DNA from 2 places in the Priestia sp. YIM B13491 genome. Region 1 is predicted to be linked to the other one. Evidence: a T-box and tRNA genes for the amino acid it is inferred to sense, from the RefSeq annotation. Region 1 holds a T-box; the other holds one or more tRNA genes.
What was found. A T-box is a leader RNA that pairs with one kind of tRNA and senses whether it is charged. The one in region 1 lies ahead of leuS (leucine--tRNA ligase), so its partner is inferred to be a tRNA-Leu.

Region 1 (10,672 bases):
AATAGCCAAGCTGACAAAGACATATGGCAATGAATACGTAAGCAGCTCTTTAAAAATGGATACGGTAGAAATACGCGTAGGCGTTACCGTCTGCTCGTTCACCATTTTATCAAGATAAGGCTTTCGTTTTTTCCAGTACCAAATTAATACAGCCAGTCCAGCAAGAGCCCCTACAAAAGCCCCCATCGTAGCAAATCCAACGGCTAATGCAAGACTTCCATGGACAACTTTGATGACGATATAGGTAGAGGCCAATAAAAAGACAACCCGCACAAGCTGTTCAACTACTTGTGAAACAGCTGTTGGTCCCATAGACTGGTGACCTTGGAAAAATCCTCGCATTAAACTCATCATCGGTACTACAATTAACGCAACACTAACCATTCGCATAACCATTACTACATCTTCTAAGGAGTTATTTAAATCAGAACCTCCCAGTGTAATTCTAGACATAACAGGAGCTAACGAATATAAAAGTAAAAATGCAAGTATTCCTGTGACAAGCATTAATTTCATGCCGGCCCGGTACATTCTTCTACTCGTATAGTAATCACCGAGTGCATTATATTTTGATACAAATTTCGATACGGCCATTGGCATACCGGCTGTAGCAATACTTAAATAAATAGCATATTGGTTATATCCGTAACCAAACAGTGCTCCCCCTACGGTTCCAACAAGGATCGCAAATGGAAATAAATAAATCATTCCCAAGATTCGGGATACATAGGTGCCAAGCGTCAGCACAAAGGTCCCTCTTAACAATTTTGAATCAGACATACGTTTGCCTCCGATACTTAATGTTACATACTGATAATAATGATAGAATTGAAAAGAAGCAAGTGACAGTATACACTAAGAAAGGTCTTATACTCACTCGCACTCGTCAACAAACTAAAAAACAAAGACTATAGCCCATTTTATCCAATGTTGAGAGATTTGTCAGTGAACAAACTAAAATTTTTTAAGAATAGACAGGTTGGTGAAAGTATGATATATGATGTAGTCGTAATCGGAGGAGGACCTTCTGGTTTGATGGCATCGATTGCAGCTGGTGAGTCAGGTGCAAACGTATTATTAATTGATAAAGGCAATAAACTTGGACGAAAGCTTGCCATTTCTGGAGGCGGACGCTGTAATGTGACAAACCGTCTTCCCATTGATGAACTTATTAAACACATTCCAGGAAACGGCCGCTTTTTATACAGTGCGTTTTCTGTTTTTAATAACGAAGATATCATCTCTTATTTTGAAGGCCTTGGAATTAAATTAAAAGAAGAAGATCACGGACGTATGTTTCCGGTCAGCAATAAAGCGCAATCTGTTGTTGACGCATTAATTAGCGAACTTCACCGTCTTCGTGTGACGATTCGCACAAACACAGCCGTTAAACGCGTAAACTATGAGAACAGCACCGTGAAAGAAGTTGTGCTTCAAAACGGGGAAGCAATCCAAACGAAAAGCGTTGTGATTGCAGTAGGTGGAAAATCAGTACCTCATACAGGTTCGACAGGAGACGGTTATCAATGGGCAAAAGATGCGGGGCATAAAATTACTGAGCTTTACCCAACAGAAGTTCCTATTACATCTAGCGAACACTTTGTTAAAACCAAAACGCTTCAAGGTCTATCGCTTCGCAATGTAGGACTAAGCGTGCTAAATAAAAAAGGCAAGCCTGTCATTACTCATCAAATGGATATGATTTTCACTCACTTTGGCATCTCTGGCCCTGCCGCTCTTCGCTGCAGCCAATATGTTGTTAAAGAGTTAAAGAAACAAAAAAGCAACACTGTTCAAATGTCTCTTGATTTATTTCCTAGCCAAAACGAAGAAGATATTTTTCAGCAATTAGTCAAAACAACAAAAGAAGAGCCGAAAAAAGCAATTAAAAATGTCTTAAAAGGTTTTGTATCTGAACGCTATCTATTGTTTTTACTCGAGCAGGCAGGCATTGATAGCCAAGCGCTAGCAGGACAGCTTCAGCATGAGAAACTGAGAGAATTTGCAAAACTGTGCAAACGATTTGAATTTGCTGTAAACGGCACGCTTTCTTTAGAAAAAGCATTCGTCACAGGAGGCGGCGTATCTGTTAAAGAAATTCACCCAAAAGAAATGTCTTCGAAATTTATGCAAGGCCTTTACTTCTGCGGGGAAATTCTTGATATCCATGGATACACTGGAGGATACAATATCACTTCCGCTCTTGTAACAGGCCGTTTGGCGGGGAGTAATGCAGGAGAATTTGCAACAAGCCTAGCATAATATGCTAGGCTTTATACATAACCATGGCTGAAAAACAGTACACCTGCTCATCACGATCAACATCCACTGTCACCTGGTATTTAATATCAACGACGTCTTCATCCTCTAATTTCCGTAAAAATCGATTCACCGCAAATTCTAAATCTTTTTCATGCTCTTTATCAAACATTTTCACTTGTATCACAGCTTCTACCACCTTGTCCTATCAAATTTGTTTCAATCAGAATGGACTGTTTCTCTTGATGATGGTTTTTGTACGGATTTTCAATCTCTTACTACTTCTATTTTTATGAGGGCTTTTATAGATTTAGTCATCATTTGTTTTCTTGCTATCATTTTAGTCGGATGGCAGAAGTTTCATTCAAAAAAGAGGAACGAAATGAATCCAATCTAAAGGCGAACAAATGGGATACATGAGCTGAACCGCTTGTAACACGGGAGTCGATTTCCTTGCAAGACTTCGCTTTCCGTAGGAGTCTTGCAAGGAAATCAACTGCTAGAAGGAACGAAACAAATAAAACCTATGTTCACCATAACAAAAAAAATGAACCACTAATCAAACATGTTGATCAATGGTTCATTTTTCACTTCAGCTAAGATACTTTTGTCCCAGCCTCTTTTTTATTTATTAACCGTTTTTCCTTCCCACTCTAACATACCGCCAACCATATTTGTTACTTTATATCCTTGTTCTTGAAGGTAGTAACATACGTTTTCACTGCGGCGGCCCGAACGGCAAATGAAAATATATTCTTTGTCTTTATCGAAATGATCCACACTAGCTGGAATATCATTCATACGAATGTGTTTAGCCGTTGGAATCATTCCTTCTGCTACTTCTTCATCTTCACGCACATCAACTAAATGAAGTTCTTCTCCATTTTCAACGCGTTTTTGAAGTTCCTCAGGCGTAATTACTTTTACTTCTTCCATCTTCGTCATTCCTCTCTATTCTTTCATTCAGCTTGCTATCGCTATTGTAGCAAATTCAAATACCTTTATGCCACTAAATAAGAAAAGCTTAAGCAGCAGCCTGCCTGAGCTTTTCCAATCGTAGTTAAAGGTTTGACTAAGCGTCTGATGTCAAACCCGAAAGGCGGACATCAGGCGCTTCGGTCTAGAAGAGAACCCCTGACTGCTCTTTAGTCAGGGGTTCTTTTCTACATCAATACTTAATTAGCTACGATGTTTACTAATTTACCAGGCACAGCAATCACTTTGCGCACTGTCTTACCTTCAATGAACTCTTGAACATCTTCATTAGCCATTGCAATATCTTGAAGCTCTTCACGAGATGCCTCAGCAGGTACATTAACTTTTGCACGTACTTTACCGTTAATTTGAACGACAATTTCCACTTCATCATCTACAAGTTTCGCTTCGTCAAACGCAGGCCAAGCCTCATACGAAATTGTATCTTCGTGACCTAGTTTGCTCCATAATTCCTCAGTCGTATGAGGACAAATTGGTGCTAATAGCTTCACAAATCCTTCTACGTATTGCTTTGGCAGCACGTCAACTTTGTATGCATCATTGATGAATACCATAAGCTGAGAGATACCTGTATTAAAACGGAGGCCTTCGTAATCTTCCGTTACTTTTTTCACCGTTTGGTGATACACGCGTTCAAGCGTAGTGTCATTGCTTTCTTGAACCTTGCTGCTTAATTCACCGTTATCGTCAACAAGTAAGCGCCATACACGATCTAAGAAACGGCGTGCACCATCAAGCCCTTTTGTTGACCAAGCGATTGATGCATCTAAAGGTCCCATAAACATTTCGTAAAGGCGAAGCGTATCTGCACCGTGGCTTTCTACGATTTCGTCTGGGTTTACAACGTTACCTTTTGACTTACTCATTTTTTCGTTGTTTTCTCCAAGAATCATACCTTGGTTAAACAGTTTTTGGAACGGCTCTTTTGTTGGAACTACGCCGATATCATATAAAAACTTATGCCAGAAACGAGCATATAATAAGTGAAGAACAGCGTGTTCAGCTCCACCGATATAAATATCAACCGGCAACCATTCTTTTAATTTATCTGCATCTGCTAACGCTTCACTGTTTGTTGGATCAATGTAGCGTAAGTAATACCAGCAGCTGCCTGCCCATTGAGGCATTGTATTTGTTTCTCGGCGCCCTTTTTTGCCTGTTTCCGGATCTACAACGTTCACCCAGTCATCAATGTTTGCTAACGGAGATTCACCTGTGCCTGACGGTTTGATTTCAGTCGTTTTTGGTAACACAAGCGGAAGCTGATCTTCAGGAACTGCCGTTGTTGTGCCATCTTCCCAGTGAATAACAGGAATTGGTTCACCCCAGTAGCGCTGACGGCTGAATAACCAGTCACGCAGACGGTATGTTACTTGTTTTTCACCTTTTTCATTTGCTTGAAGCCACTGAATCATATTTGAAATTGCTTCTTCTTTATCTAAACCATTTAAGAAGTCTGAATTAACGTGCTCGCCGTCGCCTGTATAAGCTTCTTTTGAAACGTCTCCGCCGGCTACCACTTCTTTAATCGGCAGTTCAAATTTAACCGCAAATTCATAATCACGCTCATCGTGAGCCGGAACAGCCATAATTGCACCGGTGCCATAGCTCATTAGAACATAGTCAGCAATCCAAATTGGCATTCTCTCGCCGTTTACAGGGTTAATTGCATAAGCACCAGTGAATACGCCAGTTTTGTCTTTAGCTAAGTCTGTACGTTCTAAATCGCTTTTGCTTTTAATTTGATCTAAATACGCTTCTACCGCTTCTTTTTGTTCGGCTGTTGTAATTTTTTCTACAAACGGATGTTCAGGTGCTAAAACGGCATACGTTGCCCCAAATAGCGTGTCAGGACGCGTTGTAAACACAGTAAATGTGTCCTCGTATCCATCGATTGTGAAGTGCACGTGAGCTCCTTCAGAGCGGCCAATCCAGTTGCGCTGCATTTCTTTAATACTTTCTGGCCAATCAAGCTCATCTAAATCTTCTAGTAAACGATCTGCATAAGCTGTGATTTTAAGCATCCACTGCTTCATTGGACGACGCTCAACCGGATGTCCCCCACGCTCACTTTTGCCGTCAATAACTTCTTCGTTTGCAAGTACTGTTCCTAGAGCAGGACACCAGTTAACAGCTACTTCATCCACATAAGCTAAGCCGTTTTTATATAGCTGTAAGAAAATCCACTGCGTCCATTTGTAGTAGTTTGGATCAGTTGTATTAATTTCTCGCTCCCAATCGTAAGAGAAACCTAACGATTTGATTTGACGACGGAAATTATTAATGTTAAGTTCAGTGAATTCAGCCGGGTCGTTTCCTGTATCTAATGCATACTGTTCAGCAGGTAATCCGAATGCATCCCATCCCATCGGATGAAGTACATTGTATCCTTGCATACGCTTCATACGAGATAAAATATCCGTTGCTGTATAACCTTCTGGATGCCCAACGTGTAAACCAGCGCCAGATGGATAAGGGAACATATCTAATGCGTAAAATTTACGCTTTCCTTCATCTTCTGTTGTTTTAAATGTTTTATTTTCTTCCCAAACTTTTTGCCATTTTTGTTCGATCTTTTCATGATTAAAAGCCATACATAATCCTCCTTGTACGCTCCAGCTGTATTTAATTAAACTAAAAAACCCCTCATCCCTCAAACAAAGGGACGAGAGGTTGAATAAACTTCCCGCGGTACCACCCAAATTAGCACAATTATGTACTCACTCATTTTCCTTAACGCGGATAGACGGCAAATGTTACTTTACTTCACATTTACAACTCCAAGGTGAGTTCATGAACGCTCGTTTGCTGACTCGCACCACCCGTCAGCTCTCTTAGCTCGCTTCGTTCACTACTATTCCTTATCATAGTTTTTACATCATACTACCTTGTATTGTAAATAATATGTTCGTAAACTGCAAGTTGTTCAAGGGATTTTGTAAAAGTTTCTGCAATGCAGCACTGCTTTGTTGCTAAATCCTCTCTTTCATTCTTATATATGAACAACTTCTCCCAAAAACATACATCCACGGCCAAACAAAAAAGGGATTGAGACATAATTAAATCAAGCCAATTTAAAGACGAACAAATAGGATAAATGCGCTAGTATGAATCTCTTGGTTACACCACTGTTGATTTCCGTGCAAGACTTCGCTTTCCGCTGGCAGCCGATGAGCCTCCTCGTTGCTTACACTCGTGCGGGGTCTCACCTATTTCAGGAGTCTTTGTCTTGCCCTCCACTCCGCAGCTAGAAGCACCTAAACAAATGAAATCTACGTTCACCATAAACATGAAAAGATCCGAACGATTCATCGTTCGGATCTTCCTTCAACTAAAATACTTTTATCCCAGTCCCTGCTTTCTTTAGCTGCTATTATTAAATGCCAAATCCAAAAGAAAACAGGATGATCGCAAGTACAAGACCAACAAGCGGAACAATCACAGTCATTGCTGCAACTGATCCATACGCATCTTTATGAGTTTCTCCGCAAATAGAATTAATAGTTGTAACGACATAACCATTATGAGGCAAGGAATCTAATACTCCAGAAGAAATAGCTACTACGCGATGGAGAGCTTCTGGATTTACACCAGCATCTAGATAGTGAGGGGCTAAAATTGGCAAAGCAATCGCCTGACCTCCTGAAGCCGAACCTGTCATTCCCGCGATAACACTCACGGCAATAGCTCCCCCAATCAGCGGACTTCCTGGAATATGCGTCATCGCATCTACAGCCACTCCAAATGCGGGAACAGCCTTAGCAACCCCTCCAAAACCTACGACAGCAGCTGTATTCCCAATAGCAATTAACGCACCCAGCGTTCCTTCTGAAGCTGCATTCCAAAATCCTTTAAAATGCTTTCGGTTCACAATATAAGTGACAATGATCCCGCTTAAAAGTGCAACAATCAGCGCAGATTGCTGAAGTGGCTTATGAAGTGCAAAAGAAATAATGAGCACGACCACAAGCGGAAGCAAACTTAATAACGGATTAGGAAGAGACTGATTTTCCGTTACTGCTGGATCTTTCTCGCGTGATATAAAACGCTCTCCGTTTTTAACTGCTTTTGAAATCAAGCGCTTTAACCACCAGTAGCCGAATACAGCCATCACTACTGCTACAACTAAACTAACTTCCCATCCTGCATACGGACTAGTCTTCAAATATTCAATTGGAATCCAGTTTTGGATTTCAGGCGATCCAGCCGAGGTCATCGTAAACGTAACGGAACCGAATGCTAAAGCAGCAGGAATAAACCGCCTCGGCAAATCGGCTTGTTTGAATAAGCTTAAAGCCATTGGATAGACAGAAAATGCTACTACAAACAGACTGACTCCTCCGTATGTTAAGACCGCACAGGCAAGTACAATTGCCAACACTGCTCTTTTCATTCCTAGTTTACTGACAATCCAGCGAGAAACACTATCAGCGGCCCCGCTGTCTTCCATCACTTTTCCAAAAACGGCGCCCAATAGAAACATTAAATACCAAGAAGCAATAAATCCTGTGAAACCAGACATGTAATTTCCAACAAAATTTGCTTCTCCTTCTTTCACCAGCTGTGGAAATAAAGGCATTCCGCTTGTTAACGCAACAACTAAAGCACTGAGCGGACCTGCTATAAATAAATTCATGCCTCTCATCGTTAATACAATGAGCAGCAATAATCCTCCAATTAATCCAATCATACTAAGCATGTTTAGCCCCCCATGAAGTCATATAATCAGAAAACGCTTACATTTTTACAGGTATATACTCCTTCCTTTGCTTGTCACGACCCTTACTATATTATTAAAGGAATACTGAAGACATTCCTACGTTTATTAAGCCATCAAAAATAAAACCATCTCTATTTATTTAGAGATGGTTAATGAACGCTGACGTTTTTCTTTTAATTTATAATCGTATATCCATGTTGTACACATGCTGAATAACAATAGAGCAATTAATAAATAGCACAGCGTAGACATATTAAACGCATCGAAAATAACGCCTCCAAAGAGAGGACCAATCATTTTACCTGCAGTAGCCATGCTGTTAACTACACCTTGATAAAATCCTTCTTTTCCAGATGGAGCCAACTGACTTGCAACAGCCGGAATGGCTGGCCAAACGAACATTTCTCCAATTGTTAACACAATCATTGCTGTTAAGAACTGCGGAAATGTTGTAGCATTCACCACGATAACAAAAGAAGCCACAAAAATAACCGTTCCAATTAGGACCTGTACTTTTAATGTTTTTGCTACTTTTTGAATGATGGGTACAATCAAAGGCTGACCGACTACAATTAAAATCCCGTTAATCGTCCAAAGCAAACTGTAGCTAGAAAGAGGTATATTCAGCTCACGCGTATGCGTAGCAATCGTTGTTTGCCACTGAACATACGCCACCCAGCATAAGACATACCCCGTACATAAAATAAGAAGAGCAGTCAGCTTCGTTTTATGCCCAATGCTCCCTGCTTCATTAAGGACATTCGTTTGTCCAACGGTAACCGAAATATGACGATATGAAAAAATAGCAATAAGCAGAAAAATAACGTATAAAATTGTATTAGCTAAGAAAATATACGTAAATGAATAAGACGCTACAATGCCCCCTACCGCGGCGCCAATAGCTACTCCTGCATTTTGAGCAACGTACATCGCATTAAATGCTTTTCTTCCGCCTTGTGGCCAAACGGACCCTGCCATTGCATACATAGACGGAAACACAATACCAGATCCAAACCCTACAACAACCAAGAGAACAACGTATGTAGGCCAACCATGGAAAAACACGAGTCCCACTAATGCAATAAGAGTAATAATAATTCCTGATAAAATGGATTTATATCCTCCGATTTTGTCAAAAAGCGTTCCTCCAAGCAAATTTCCTACTACGCTTGCCGCAGAATTCAGCATAAGAACCACTCCTGCGACGGATAACGACTTTCCTAAATGTTCATTTATATAAATTGTATTGAGAGGCCATAAAAATGAAGCTCCCGTTACGTTTACAAGCATACCAATAATCAAAAACCAAAGTGATTTGGGCATTGATCTCCCCCCTATCTATTCGAATGCCAACGTACATTCTAGTCTTTTCTTAAAGGGTTCGCAATGCTTTTACATATAGACAATTTATTTGAAATTCGCTGACTATTTAAAAAGGTGATTCCACATGACAATATCATGCAAAACCACCTTTTTATCGCTTATTTTCGCTTCGAACGAACCGGCTGTGCACGCTTGCTGTTTCGTGCTTTTAATTCTTTTACCGGATCAAAATCTTTTCCTAGCTCAATGTCATTGCTGTTGATCCCGTTTTTTGTTTTTTGTTCCGGATTATTTTGATTTGAACGCGTTGCCATAAAATCCTCTCCTTAATGCTGAGTTGTGATCAATTTATTTTGCAGCTGCTGAACTTGCAGGCGCATGCGATATAGCTGCTCTCTTTGCTGTGCATTTGCACTGTGAGAAAACTCTTCAATTTCTTTATAAGCATTTTCTAATTTTTCCTGTGCTTTTGTATATTCAGTGTCGTTATAATGTTCTTGCTTCATGCCTTCCTGCAACTGACCTTGTCCAAAGCGAATAGCATCTTCACACTGTTGCATAAGTTGATCCACTGCTTGACGAGTTGTCATTCTCTATTCCTCCTATTCGTTCATTTCTGTCTTATTTTGCGCAACTTTACTTCCCTTTACGACAAGAAGAACCTGTTAAATATAAGCATCCTTAAATTTGTTTGGCACTTTTTCACGTTTTTGATACAATTTGTTGATGTATATTGCATGTAAAAAGGAGGTTGCTGATTTGAGTCAGACAAACCCATTTCCGTATAAATCTGAAAACAAACGTTATCACACCTGGAATTACCACTTACGTAACCACTTTGGCCATAAGGTATTTAAAGTAGCCTTAGATGGAGGATTTGATTGTCCAAACAGAGACGGCACGGTAGCTCACGGCGGCTGTACGTTTTGCAGTGCTGCCGGCTCAGGGGATTTTGCCGGAAACAGAGCGGATGACCTCGTGACACAATTTAATGAAATCCGTAAAAAAATGCATCATAAATGGAAAGACGGAAAATACGTTGCTTACTTTCAAGCATTTACTAATACTCATGCTCCTGTCGAGGAGCTTCGTGAAAAATATGAAGCCGTCTTAAAGCTTCCCGGAGTTGTTGGGCTTTCTATCGCCACGCGCCCTGACTGTCTCCCCGACGATGTGGTGGAATACTTGGCTGAATTAAATGAACGAACTTATCTATGGGTAGAACTTGGACTGCAAACTGTTCATGAACGAACTTCACTGCTTATTAACCGGGCACACGATCATCAATGCTATGTAGATGGGGTAGCAAAGCTTCGAAAACACGGTATTCGCGTTTGTTCTCACATCATTAATGGTTTGCCTTTAGAAACACCT
Region 2 (10,672 bases), on a different contig from region 1:
TCGCTTAGCCATTTCGTATACAGGAAACATGGTAGTTGAAGAATGATAAGAGCCAATAACCATTATACAAAAGAGAATGATCGCTACCATAATAAATCCACCTAACAGACTTCCGCTCATTAAAGCTTTAGCACCTTTTTCAGGTTTTCTTAAATGAAGAGGAAATACCATCATTAAAGGAGCAAAAGTAAAATAAGTGATGCTAAGAAAGGTGAAAACCGAATGAGTAAGCGGCTTTAAGTGAATATCTAATAAAGGCATAAGGTTTTCGACTTTCATTTGAGGAGTCAGTGAGAAGATGAAAATTCCGAGAAGGCCAATAAACCAAGGGAAAAATATTTCACAGCAGCGTGCGATGGTTTCTAGTCCGAGTCTTGCTCCGAACACAACCACAAGCATAAAAATAATGTGAATAGCAATCAGCGGAGTTTCCATCATAATATGTGTATTTAAAAAACTCCCCACGTAGTATACAATGCGGCTGCATGTTATGACAGTAGACGTGACAAATAAACAAGATACACCTTTTCCTAGATATTTTCCAAACACTGCTTCATTGATTTCTATCAGATTTTTATCTTTAAATAACAGTCCGAGAGCTATATATACTTTCACTAATACAAATCCGCATACTACTCCAAGGATAGCTGGAATCCAAGCGGTTTGTTTAGAATCTACAGTCATAGCTGCTGGAGCAATAACAATTGTGCTTCCAATTGTATAAAGCATAACGAGCATGCGAAATTGAATCGTTGAAATTTTAACTACAGGTTTCACTGTATTCACTTCCTCGTCTTAACGTCTTAAGATAATAAATGAAGTAAAAAATATGCTGATTGGCTTGAAGATAGCAGCTGATAAATCAGAAGGATTTGGAACATTTAAACCAAGTGCTTTACAGATGCTTACGACCATTCCGATTGCAAGAACTGTATAGAATAGCCAAAGTTCTTTCTTCGCCTTTTTTTGCCGTAGTTTAGGTACTTCAAACCAAATGACGAGCGTGCAAACAATAAGTAACCCCAATACCCCTAGCATACACTAGCTCCTATACATGAATAATTAGTGTTATATTTTCCTGAAAAATAATTACTTATACTGAAGGTGCATTCTTTACTAAAGGTTTGTGAGTTTCTATCCATTGCTAGAACGCCGCTTTTTGTTTTGAATAAACCCTGCAATTAAAAGGAAAAGTGGATATAAGATGCCTACAAGTAAGCTGTAGGGAATCCACGTTTTTGTATCCCAATCCTTTTGATAAGAAACGCTTGGATACACAATAAGGGAAAGGGTAATCATGATGAGTGCGACTGGAAAAGAAAATAGTTTGTAGTCCTTTATATGAAATACATTGGCAAACCCCAAAAGAGTAGCGTAAAAGTAAATGCAAAGTTTAAAAAAGAGAGTAATAAACCACAAAATAGCAATGACTACTTCAATTCCTTGAAGAAAGTTTCCTACATCAATTCTTCTTCCTAATTCATAGCTTGGAAACATGGTGATTTGGGAGTAATAAGGACCAAGTACTAGAATTCCGAGTAAGATTAACGTAACCATCACTAGTCCACCGGCTATATTACCTATATAAAAGGATTGAGTTGCCTTTTTTGTGTCTGGTGTATGAGAAGGGAAAATCATAAGCAGAATGGTATAAGTCAAAGAACTCATGCTTAAAAACGTTAAAACAGCACGAATAAAAGCTTTTGGATGGATTTCGAACACCGGCTGAATATGCTCTATTTTAATTTGAGGGATCATAGACAAAATAAGAAGTCCGAATAATCCGACAAACCAAGGAAATAAAATCTCGGCACTTCGTGCAATAACTTCTATTCCTAGGCGTACTCCTACGATGACCACACCCATAAATGCAATGTGGATGGCTGTAAGCGGCGTGTAGGGAAGAATTTGTGTAGTGAGAAAATTTCCTACATAGTAAAGAACTTGACTGCTGATAAATAAATTGGATAACACAAAAACAACAGAAACGATCTTTCCAAATAGTTTGCCTAAAATTTTTTCGTTCATTTCCATCAGCGTAAGCGTTGGAAACATTTTTCCTAGTGAGGTAAAAAGCAAAACTAAGCCAATTCCTAATGCTACACCAAAGAGTGCGGCAATCCAGGCATCTTGATGAGCATCAGCTGTAATAGCGGCAGGTACAACAATAATTGTGCTTCCGATGCTATACAAAGTTACTAATTTGCGAAACTGCGCAGCTGAAATATTGATTTCATTAAGCAAAATGAGCACATCCTTTTGCCATATACACTAATTAAGTGATCCAACGGAATAATAAGTGACTTAAAGGTTGAAACATTACTTCTACCCAATCAGAAGGGTTGGGTAGAGGCAGCCGAAAGATTTTTGCAAGAGCGATTATGATGCTGATTGTCATGAACACAATAAAAATGTTCCGTTCCTTTTTATGAGAGTGTTGAGGTAATCTTTTTATTTCCATCCATATAATCCCTGCACAAATGATCAAAAAGGAAAGAAACAAGTGCATGCAGTCAACCCCAATACATTTTTTCGTTCAGATAAGCTATTCGTATGATGTCCGCTAAAGAAAGTGATTATACATTTTTGTAAAATATAGAAAGCATTTCAGGAGATAGAAGATATTTTCTAGGGCTCTTAAATGATTGAGGGATTTGTTATGAGGAATATTCACTTAGCTTTAACCTATTGAAGCGTCGTATGAATAAGTAGAAAAATGCCACACTAAAGAGTGAACAAATGGAAAGGAGCACTATGATGAAAAAATTCCCATACAATAAAGATAAACAACAATCGTTTCAAGCAGCACAGCAGGGGCATAAAGAAGCAGTAGATGCATATGAACAGGCAAATGAAGCTAAAAATGATGCATCGTACGGACATGAAGCGAAGCAAGCGATAGGTGAAGTGAATGAAGCCTCTCAGCAAATTGAGAATGCGCTTGAAAATGCTTCTGAAACACAGCGTCAGCGTTTAACAGAGTTTCAGCAAGATATAGAAGATATGGAGAACGACCTTAATCAGTAAAAGAGCCGCTGTTTTACTTAGGCAGGTTCACAATAGAGAGTATAAATTGTAAAAGCAGAAGGTAATGAACTTCTGCTTTTTTTATTGGTAGTGTAAACGTAGGTTTCGTGTATATAATTGCTTCTAGCTGTTGTTTGGAGGGAAAGGCGAAGACTGGCACGGAAATCAACAGTGGTGTAACAAATAATCCATCATTCCATTCTTATTTTAAAAGGTATAGAAGTTAAAAAAGTAAGAATCCTAATAAAAACAGAACGATAAGAATGGAAAGGGATTGTGACAGGAAATATGCTAATAAACATACTAATAATGATTGTCGTATTGTACTTCATATATGTATTCGTAACTGCAGTGGTACTGTTTTATGTCCCTTTGCACAAGGGAAAAGACTTAAAAGTAATGAATACTGAGAATTTTTACGGGAAGAAAGAATCTACAGACCGAGCTATGCTTTTGGAAAACGGTTATTTTTCAGGGCTTGTTCGAATGCAGATGATTCAAGAAGCGAGGCATACAATTGATATTGCGTACTTTTCCATCGGTAAAGGTCGTTCTTCGGATTTACTTATGGGCGCTTTATTCGAAGCTGCGGATCGAGGTATACGTATTCGCGTGCTGTTAGACGGGATCTCTCATGGGCTAAAAGGCAAGAGGAAAAATGTTCTTTATGCCCTAGCTTTCCACAATAATATAGAATTAAAGTACTATGAGCCCTTCACTATTTTTAAACCTTGGACATGGCATAATCGTCTTCACGATAAAATAATAGTAGTCGATGGCCAATTAGGTATTATTGGAGGACGAAACATTGGAGATAAATACTTGGCCAGTCAACCAAATAAAAATTTTGTCTATGACCGTGATGTGCTGATTTATAACACAAAGCAAGAAAGTCATAGTGTCATTCTCTCAATGGAGAAGTATGTAGAGAAATTATGGAATCATCCGTATACACGAAAAGCTTTTCCAAAGCTCAAGAAAACTAAACAATTTCGCGGTCTTTCAGGAAAGAAATTGTTGATAGATCAATACGAAGAGGCCAAAAAAGCAAACGAACCTTTTGTCCATCCTTATATTGTATGGAGAGAAGCAACGATCCCTACAAGAAAGATTTCTTTTATTACAAATCCTATTCAACGAATAAATAAAAGCCCTTTTATATGGAAAACGTTTATTAAGCTTTCCCAACAAGCTGAAAAATCCATTGTTGTTCAAAGCCCTTATATCGTACCAACAAAAGAGATGGAACAGTATATAGATAAGCGAGTAAAACCAAAAGTGCAAAGAATTATTTTAACTAATTCTATTACATCCACTCCAAATGCTATGGCTTTTTCTGCATACTTGGGAGTAAAGAATCGCGTCATAAAAGCTGGTTCGAAGCTTTATGAATATCAAAAGCCTTATTCAATTCACGGGAAATCTGTTGTTTACGATCAGCGTTTAAGTGCAGTTGGTTCTTTTAACCTAGATTCGCGCTCTGCATTTTTAAATACTGAATCCATGGTTATGATAGATAGTGAAGAATTTGCAGCTCAGTTAACAGGAGCTATTGAAGCTAAAATTTCTCACAGTATGCTTGTGGGAGATGAGGGAGAACCTGTGGATGTTAATACGGATTCTCAAAAAAACGTGCCTCCTGTAAAATCTGCACTCCTACATATTCTTTCGGTCTTTACACGATTTTGGAGATATTTTGTATAGTACTTTGTTACAGCAGAGTCTCTAAAAACAAATAGCGGAGATTAAAGAGGACTGCAGCTGGTGAAGGTAATGTGTAAAAAGCTGTGATATGCCTCACAGTTTTTTGAAAACCGCTAGTACTAGTTATGATTCATCAAAAGATCTATTGACGAAATTCCATATATGTTTTATTATGATATAGCGTCGTTAATAAACGAGGTTCTTTTGAAGAAATCATTTCTAGGGGCATAGTTTAAAGGTAGAACTACGGTCTCCAAAACCGTCAGTGTGGGTTCGATTCCTACTGCCCCTGCCACTTTGGAGTTAGCTTTTAATTCACACGCGGGTGTGGCGGAATTGGCAGACGCGCTAGACTTAGGATCTAGTGTCTTATGACGTGGGGGTTCAAGTCCCTTCACCCGCATCTTTACTTTCATATATGCGCGGAAGTAGTTCAGTGGTAGAACACCACCTTGCCAAGGTGGGGGTCGCGAGTTCGAACCTCGTCTTCCGCTTCTTTTCAAAAGCAGTTTGCATGTGCAAGCTGCTTTTTTTGTTGTAGAAATAAAGAGTTTTATTATGCTGTTTGTAATCAGAAATATTTTATTAAAGCAGTACTGCTTATACGTGTTGCTTTCGTGAATATACACACAATATTGGGGTTACATTAAAAGCTAATGAACGATACGTGAAGACATCTAATATGGTTTTTAAGATAGGGGAGAGTCCTATGGAATCTAGTTGGTTTTCGATTATACCGTTTTTAATTGTTATTCCCATAGCTATTTTCACGAAACAAGTGCTGCCAGGGTTGTTTTTAGGCTTATTAGTAGGCGCTTATTTAATTGATCATTCGATTATCGGAGGTGTTGAAAAGCTACTTCACTATGTTGTACAAGCTCTTAGAAATAAAATTAATATAGAAATCGTCGTCTTTTTATACGCGTTTTCAGGGCTTATCGGAATGATTAAGATGGCTGGAGGAGTTAAGGGGTTTGTGGAAACAGCTGCAGAAAGAATTGATACAAGAAAAAAAGCCCTTATTTTAACCTATGTTTCAACCATTGGAACATTCAGTGCTCCCACATTTCGTTTTGTGACGATCGCGCCCATCATGAGAGCGCTGCTGAAAAAAGTGAAAATGACGACAGCAGAGCTAGGGTTTGTTATTGAAACAACTGCTACTCCTGTTATCGTCTTAATTCCTGTGGCAACGGCATTTGTAGGGTATATGGTCTCAATCATTCAAATGGCAATTGATCATCAAGGCATAAAACAAGACGCTTATTCTTTGTTCATTCAAAGCATTCCTTATAACTTCTTTTCGATTGTGATTATTCTAGTAGGGATTTATTTCAGTTTTTTTCATCATTCAACATCTACGGCTCCTATGAAGCTAGAGGAAGAAGACGAAAAAGATTGGCATGATTGTCATCCTTGCGTGTCGAAGGATTTGCCTTCTAAGCCTTGGAATCTGTTAGTACCTTTACTTGTTGTGATTTCACTTACTTTACTTTTAACATGGTGGAGCGGGCATCATAAGAGCCACAGCTTTTTTGAAGCATTTATTAAAGCAGACGTGCTAGAAGCGATGGTAGTAGCTTTAATTATCACTACGTTAATTACCCTCATTTTTTTCTTGTTTCAGCGCTTTACATTACAGAATTTGCTTAATGGTTTTATCACAGGAGGCAATGACTTAATGTCCGTTATTCTGCTGTTATCGGTAGTATGGGGATTATCCGCTGTTACAGAAGACTTAGGTTTTTCAAATTTTGTGACGGCACATTCTAAGTGGATTCCTCAAATGTTTGTCACTCCTTTTATGTTTGTGTTTGGAGCTGCTATTTCTTACTTTATCGGGTCTGCTTGGGGGACATGGGGGATTTTAATGCCGCTTGGCGTATCGCTTGCAAGTTCTGCAGATCTTTCTTTGCCATTAATTATCGGTGCGGTGTTTGCGAGCGGTTCCTTTGGAGCATTTTCTTCACCTTTAAGCGACGATACGAATACCATCGCCAAAATATTAGATTTATCTGTTATTGAATATGCCAAATATAAATTAAAGCCAGCTTTAATTGCAGCGGGAATAACAGTTGCTTTCTATCTTGTTGTATCTTTCTTGTTTTAAATGAGGGAGTAGCTATCTATTCTTCACTTTTCATTTTTTTTAGCTTAACGTATGCATACAGCCCTAGTGATAGGCACACTAGCATGATACAAGTAAGCGGAAATAAGATTGTATTAACAAAATGATCATAAAACCATATATACACGAACATCACCTCGATAATTTTAACGCCATTTTTCTATTTATTAGAGATATATACTATCTGTGCTGCTTCTTCCTATTTTTCAAAAAGGCGATAATCAAAAGCAGTATAGGTATGATAGAAAATAGCGGCATATGTAAAAGAAATCTCGCTACGTGCAGCCCTTCATAAAGGTGTTCTTGAAAATTACTAGCGATTGTAACCGACAGAAATAACACAATGATGCCTAAAGGATACGCTAGACGGGAAGGCGATTTAATTTTAAATAAAGTAGCTGTACTTATTATAGAAGCATAAAACAAGATGCTAACTTTAAAATAAATCCCAATAACCATAGCGAACATAAAAAATACATCTAGACGCTCTAAAAAATCAGCTACTTGGATCGTTTGGACAGTACTCAGAAGAGGGAACTGTGATCTTGTCGTCAAATCAACTCCAAGCACGCTAATGTTAATGATCATCGTAATAATTAGGTTAATTCCGCTTAATCCCGTTGCGCATATCATGGTGACACTCGCTTTTTTGGGATTGCTCAAATAAGGAAGAAGCATGGTAAATACAATAGCTTCCGTGAAAGGAAAATACAGCGTTTCGGTTAAAGCAACTTTTGCAACGGGCAGTACTCCTTCTTTTAATACCGGCTGTAAGTTCTTAAAATCAATTAGTCCTGAGCTAATAATTAAGATGAAGCCTGCCACAGCCAGAAAGTACATAAAAATAAACAGAAGCTCTCCTGACCGGGCTATCGCTTCAATTCCTTTTCGGGTAATATAGATAATGACCAGCATTAATAAGGCATTGGCAATAAATAAAGGCGTATCGGGATAAGCAAAAGTAAGAAGCATCTCTCCGAAATCTCTTAGAACTCGTGATGCATCGTATAAAAAATAAACGATATATACGAATGCAAGAAGCGTTCCCAGTGCCTTACCTAAAATTTTCTGCATATATTCTGTGGGCAGGAGGTCCGGATAGTAGGAATAGAGCTTGTGATAAACTAAAAAGAAGAAAAAACTGCACAGCATTCCAATTAAAATAGCTAGCCATGCATCTTGCTTTGCTCTCATTGCAAGAGGAACTAATAAAGCACTTCCCAGCTCGAATAAAACCATGAGAATAAATAACTGAGTGGCGCTAATTTTTGCTTTTTCCATATAGCCAGAACCTCCTTACCTCATTGTTGTTTTTCTTTTACGCTAGAGAGAAACGATTTATTGCGCAGACCTGTTCGGCGAATGTAAGCTTCTACTTTAACGTCTACATCTAATTTTGGAAAATAAACGTCATCCCATTCTGATTTGAGTTTTTCCCACTGATTAGGCCGCGTGCGTGCTAGTGCTTCTCCAAATCCAAAGATGTCAACTTTGTCTGTCTGAGCTTGTTTAATAGCTGTTTGTAATTCTTTTTTTATTTCTTTACCTGCAGCTTTTTCCATTTTTTTGATTACAGCAGGTTGACGTGTATCAACAGGGACCTCCACTTCTCCAAGATCGCCTTCTACGCGAGTGTGAACGGACGCATAAGGTTTTCCTTTTACCATTTTTACAGATACATCCGTTTTTTGACGAACTGTTTGATAGGCAAGCGCTTCTTTTTTTCCTTTCCAGTCTACATTAATGTCGGTTCCTTGTATTTTATCAAGAATCCAAACGCTGCCTCTGGCTGGACTATTGTACAGCCAGTCGATTAACTTTCCATTTTTAAAAACAGCAATGCCAGAAGCACGAAGGGTAGCTTCTGGTGCGCTTTGCTGGAGGTTATCTAATTTTTCTGCTTGTTGAGGATTTCCAACTAAACGAAAACCCGAGACTAGTGCTTCTCCTCCAGGAGATTCGAGAGATCTCATCACTTCTTGAAAGGAAACCTTTAGATTTTCTCCCCATTTTCTTTGAGTGAACTCCAGCGTTTTCATAATTTTGTTTGCTGGAATTTTATCGACAGGCGTTAGTGCTTTTACCAAATCAGCAGCACTTGACTGGTTGGCGATTACTAAGGAAGTCGTAATTCGAAACTCAGGATCGCGATCAATAGAATCAATGAGAATGTTAATTCCTTCTTCACGCGCTAATTTTTCTCCGATCACGACTAAGTTGGTATGGGCATAATAAAGTCTTCGGGAAATTCTAGCTGAAGCGCGTCTGCTTGCTTCAACTAAATTATCGCCAGAAGCAGAATAGATCGTAACAGGCGGACTTTGGGTACCGCCGCCCCCTTGTAAGCCAGCTACATTTCCCGGGTTAATAATTTGAAAGGTAAGCTCATACCGCCCATCTTTCGTTTTATCAATGCCCATTGCCGATACAAATGCAAGATCCGTTAACTCTTTTTTACTCCAGCAGCTAGTAAGCAATACCATCATTATGGTCATTACCAGTAAAAATAAACTTTTACGTTTCATTTTGATCATCTTCTTCCATTTCCTGGTTAATCATACCTCTTGAAGAAGGAGGCTCAGGCTTTTGATGTTTGCTTTGACGAACTTTGTTATCACTAATTAATTTAGGTCTTCTTCTCATCGTCCACCATGGCAACCGTATCAAAGTATCTTCATTGCTTGCAGGAATAAACGGTGCTAATGGCGTCATATAAGGAACACCAAATGAACGTAAGCTGCACAGATGTCCAACTCCCATTAAAAGAATAAGAATAATACCATAGAAACCGAATGTAGCCGCTCCTAATATAAATAAAAAACGAATTAAACGCGCTGAAATAGCCATATCGAAAGACGGCGTTGCAAAGCTAGCAATAGCTGTAATCGATACGATAATAACCATAGCTGGTGAGACGATCCCCGCTTGAACCGCTGCTTGCCCAATAACAAGAGCTCCGACGATCGATACGGCAGAGCCGATAGCTTTTGGTAAACGAATCCCTGCTTCACGCAAAATTTCAAAGGTGACTTCCATAAAAAAAGCTTCCACAAACGCGGGAAATGGAACGGATTCTCGCTGTGCCGCAAGAGCTACAATAAGCGTCGTGGGTACCATCTCTTGATGAAATGTCGTAACCGCCACATACGTAGCAGGAGCGATAAGTGAAATCATAAACATAAACACCCGCAAAAGACGAATGGACGTCGCAATATCAAAGCGTGCGTAGTAATCTTCAGCCGATTGGAAAAATTGAATGAACAAAGCGGGAGCAATAAGGACAAAAGGAGTTCCGTCCACAAAAATAGCAATTCTTCCTTCTAAAAGGTTACCTGCCACCACGTCAGGTCTTTCTGTATTATAAATAGTTGGAAAAGGAGTGACCGTTTGATCTTCAATTAGCTGCTCAACATAACCTGATTCCAAAATACTATCAATATCAATATTTTTTAATCGCTTTCGAATTTCTTTTACAACTTTATCGTTTGCGATGCCATGAATATACATAAGAGTGACATCCGTTTTAGTTACTCGGCCAATCTTCATCGATTCTAGCCATAAGTCGGGTGTTTTAATAATTCGGCGCACCATGGCTAAGTTTGTGCCAATAGACTCAGTAAAGGCACCTTTTGGTCCCCGCACTACCATTTGGGTAGTAGATTCTGAAATGGCACGCTTTTCACCGCCTTGTGTACTCACGCTGAGTACGCGGTTTATGCCATCGACAATAAGAAGGCTGTCTCCTGACATCAAAGAAGACAGTAAATCATTCCAGTTGTCTCCAAACGATACGTTGCCGATTGTTACGATGTC

Region 2: it has a tRNA-Leu gene. The T-box ahead of leuS (leucine--tRNA ligase) is inferred to sense a tRNA for this amino acid. The anticodon was not compared.

Annotation. Positions count from the first base shown of each region.
Region 1 is NZ_JBHZOR010000001.1:45,413-56,084, reverse strand. Features, by position in the region: gene ACFX4E_RS00285 (putative polysaccharide biosynthesis protein) at 1-780, opposite strand, end outside; gene ACFX4E_RS00280 (BaiN/RdsA family NAD(P)/FAD-dependent oxidoreductase) at 991-2,262, shown strand; gene ACFX4E_RS00275 (sporulation protein Cse60) at 2,267-2,446, opposite strand; gene ACFX4E_RS00270 (rhodanese-like domain-containing protein) at 2,884-3,195, opposite strand; gene leuS (leucine--tRNA ligase) at 3,435-5,849, opposite strand; T-box leader at 5,914-6,132, opposite strand; gene ACFX4E_RS00260 (hypothetical protein) at 6,376-6,567, opposite strand; gene ACFX4E_RS00255 (GntP family permease) at 6,632-7,954, opposite strand; gene ACFX4E_RS00250 (MDR family MFS transporter) at 8,111-9,298, opposite strand; gene ACFX4E_RS00245 (hypothetical protein) at 9,457-9,612, opposite strand; gene ACFX4E_RS00240 (YtzC family protein) at 9,625-9,888, opposite strand; gene mnmL (tRNA modification radical SAM protein MnmL/YtqA) at 10,058-10,672, shown strand, end outside.
Region 2 is NZ_JBHZOR010000004.1:376,831-387,502, forward strand. Features, by position in the region: gene ACFX4E_RS16885 (GerAB/ArcD/ProY family transporter) at 1-777, opposite strand, end outside; gene ACFX4E_RS16890 (hypothetical protein) at 796-1,038, opposite strand; gene ACFX4E_RS16895 (GerAB/ArcD/ProY family transporter) at 1,135-2,253, opposite strand; gene ACFX4E_RS16900 (hypothetical protein) at 2,758-3,027, shown strand; gene ACFX4E_RS16905 (phospholipase D-like domain-containing protein) at 3,337-4,731, shown strand; tRNA gene ACFX4E_RS16910 (tRNA-Trp) at 4,953-5,026, shown strand; tRNA gene ACFX4E_RS16915 (tRNA-Leu) at 5,053-5,134, shown strand; tRNA gene ACFX4E_RS16920 (tRNA-Gly) at 5,154-5,225, shown strand; gene ACFX4E_RS16925 (Na+/H+ antiporter NhaC family protein) at 5,441-6,841, shown strand; gene ACFX4E_RS16930 (GerAB/ArcD/ProY family transporter) at 7,040-8,140, opposite strand; gene ACFX4E_RS16935 (Ger(x)C family spore germination protein) at 8,161-9,384, opposite strand; gene ACFX4E_RS16940 (spore germination protein) at 9,374-10,672, opposite strand, start outside.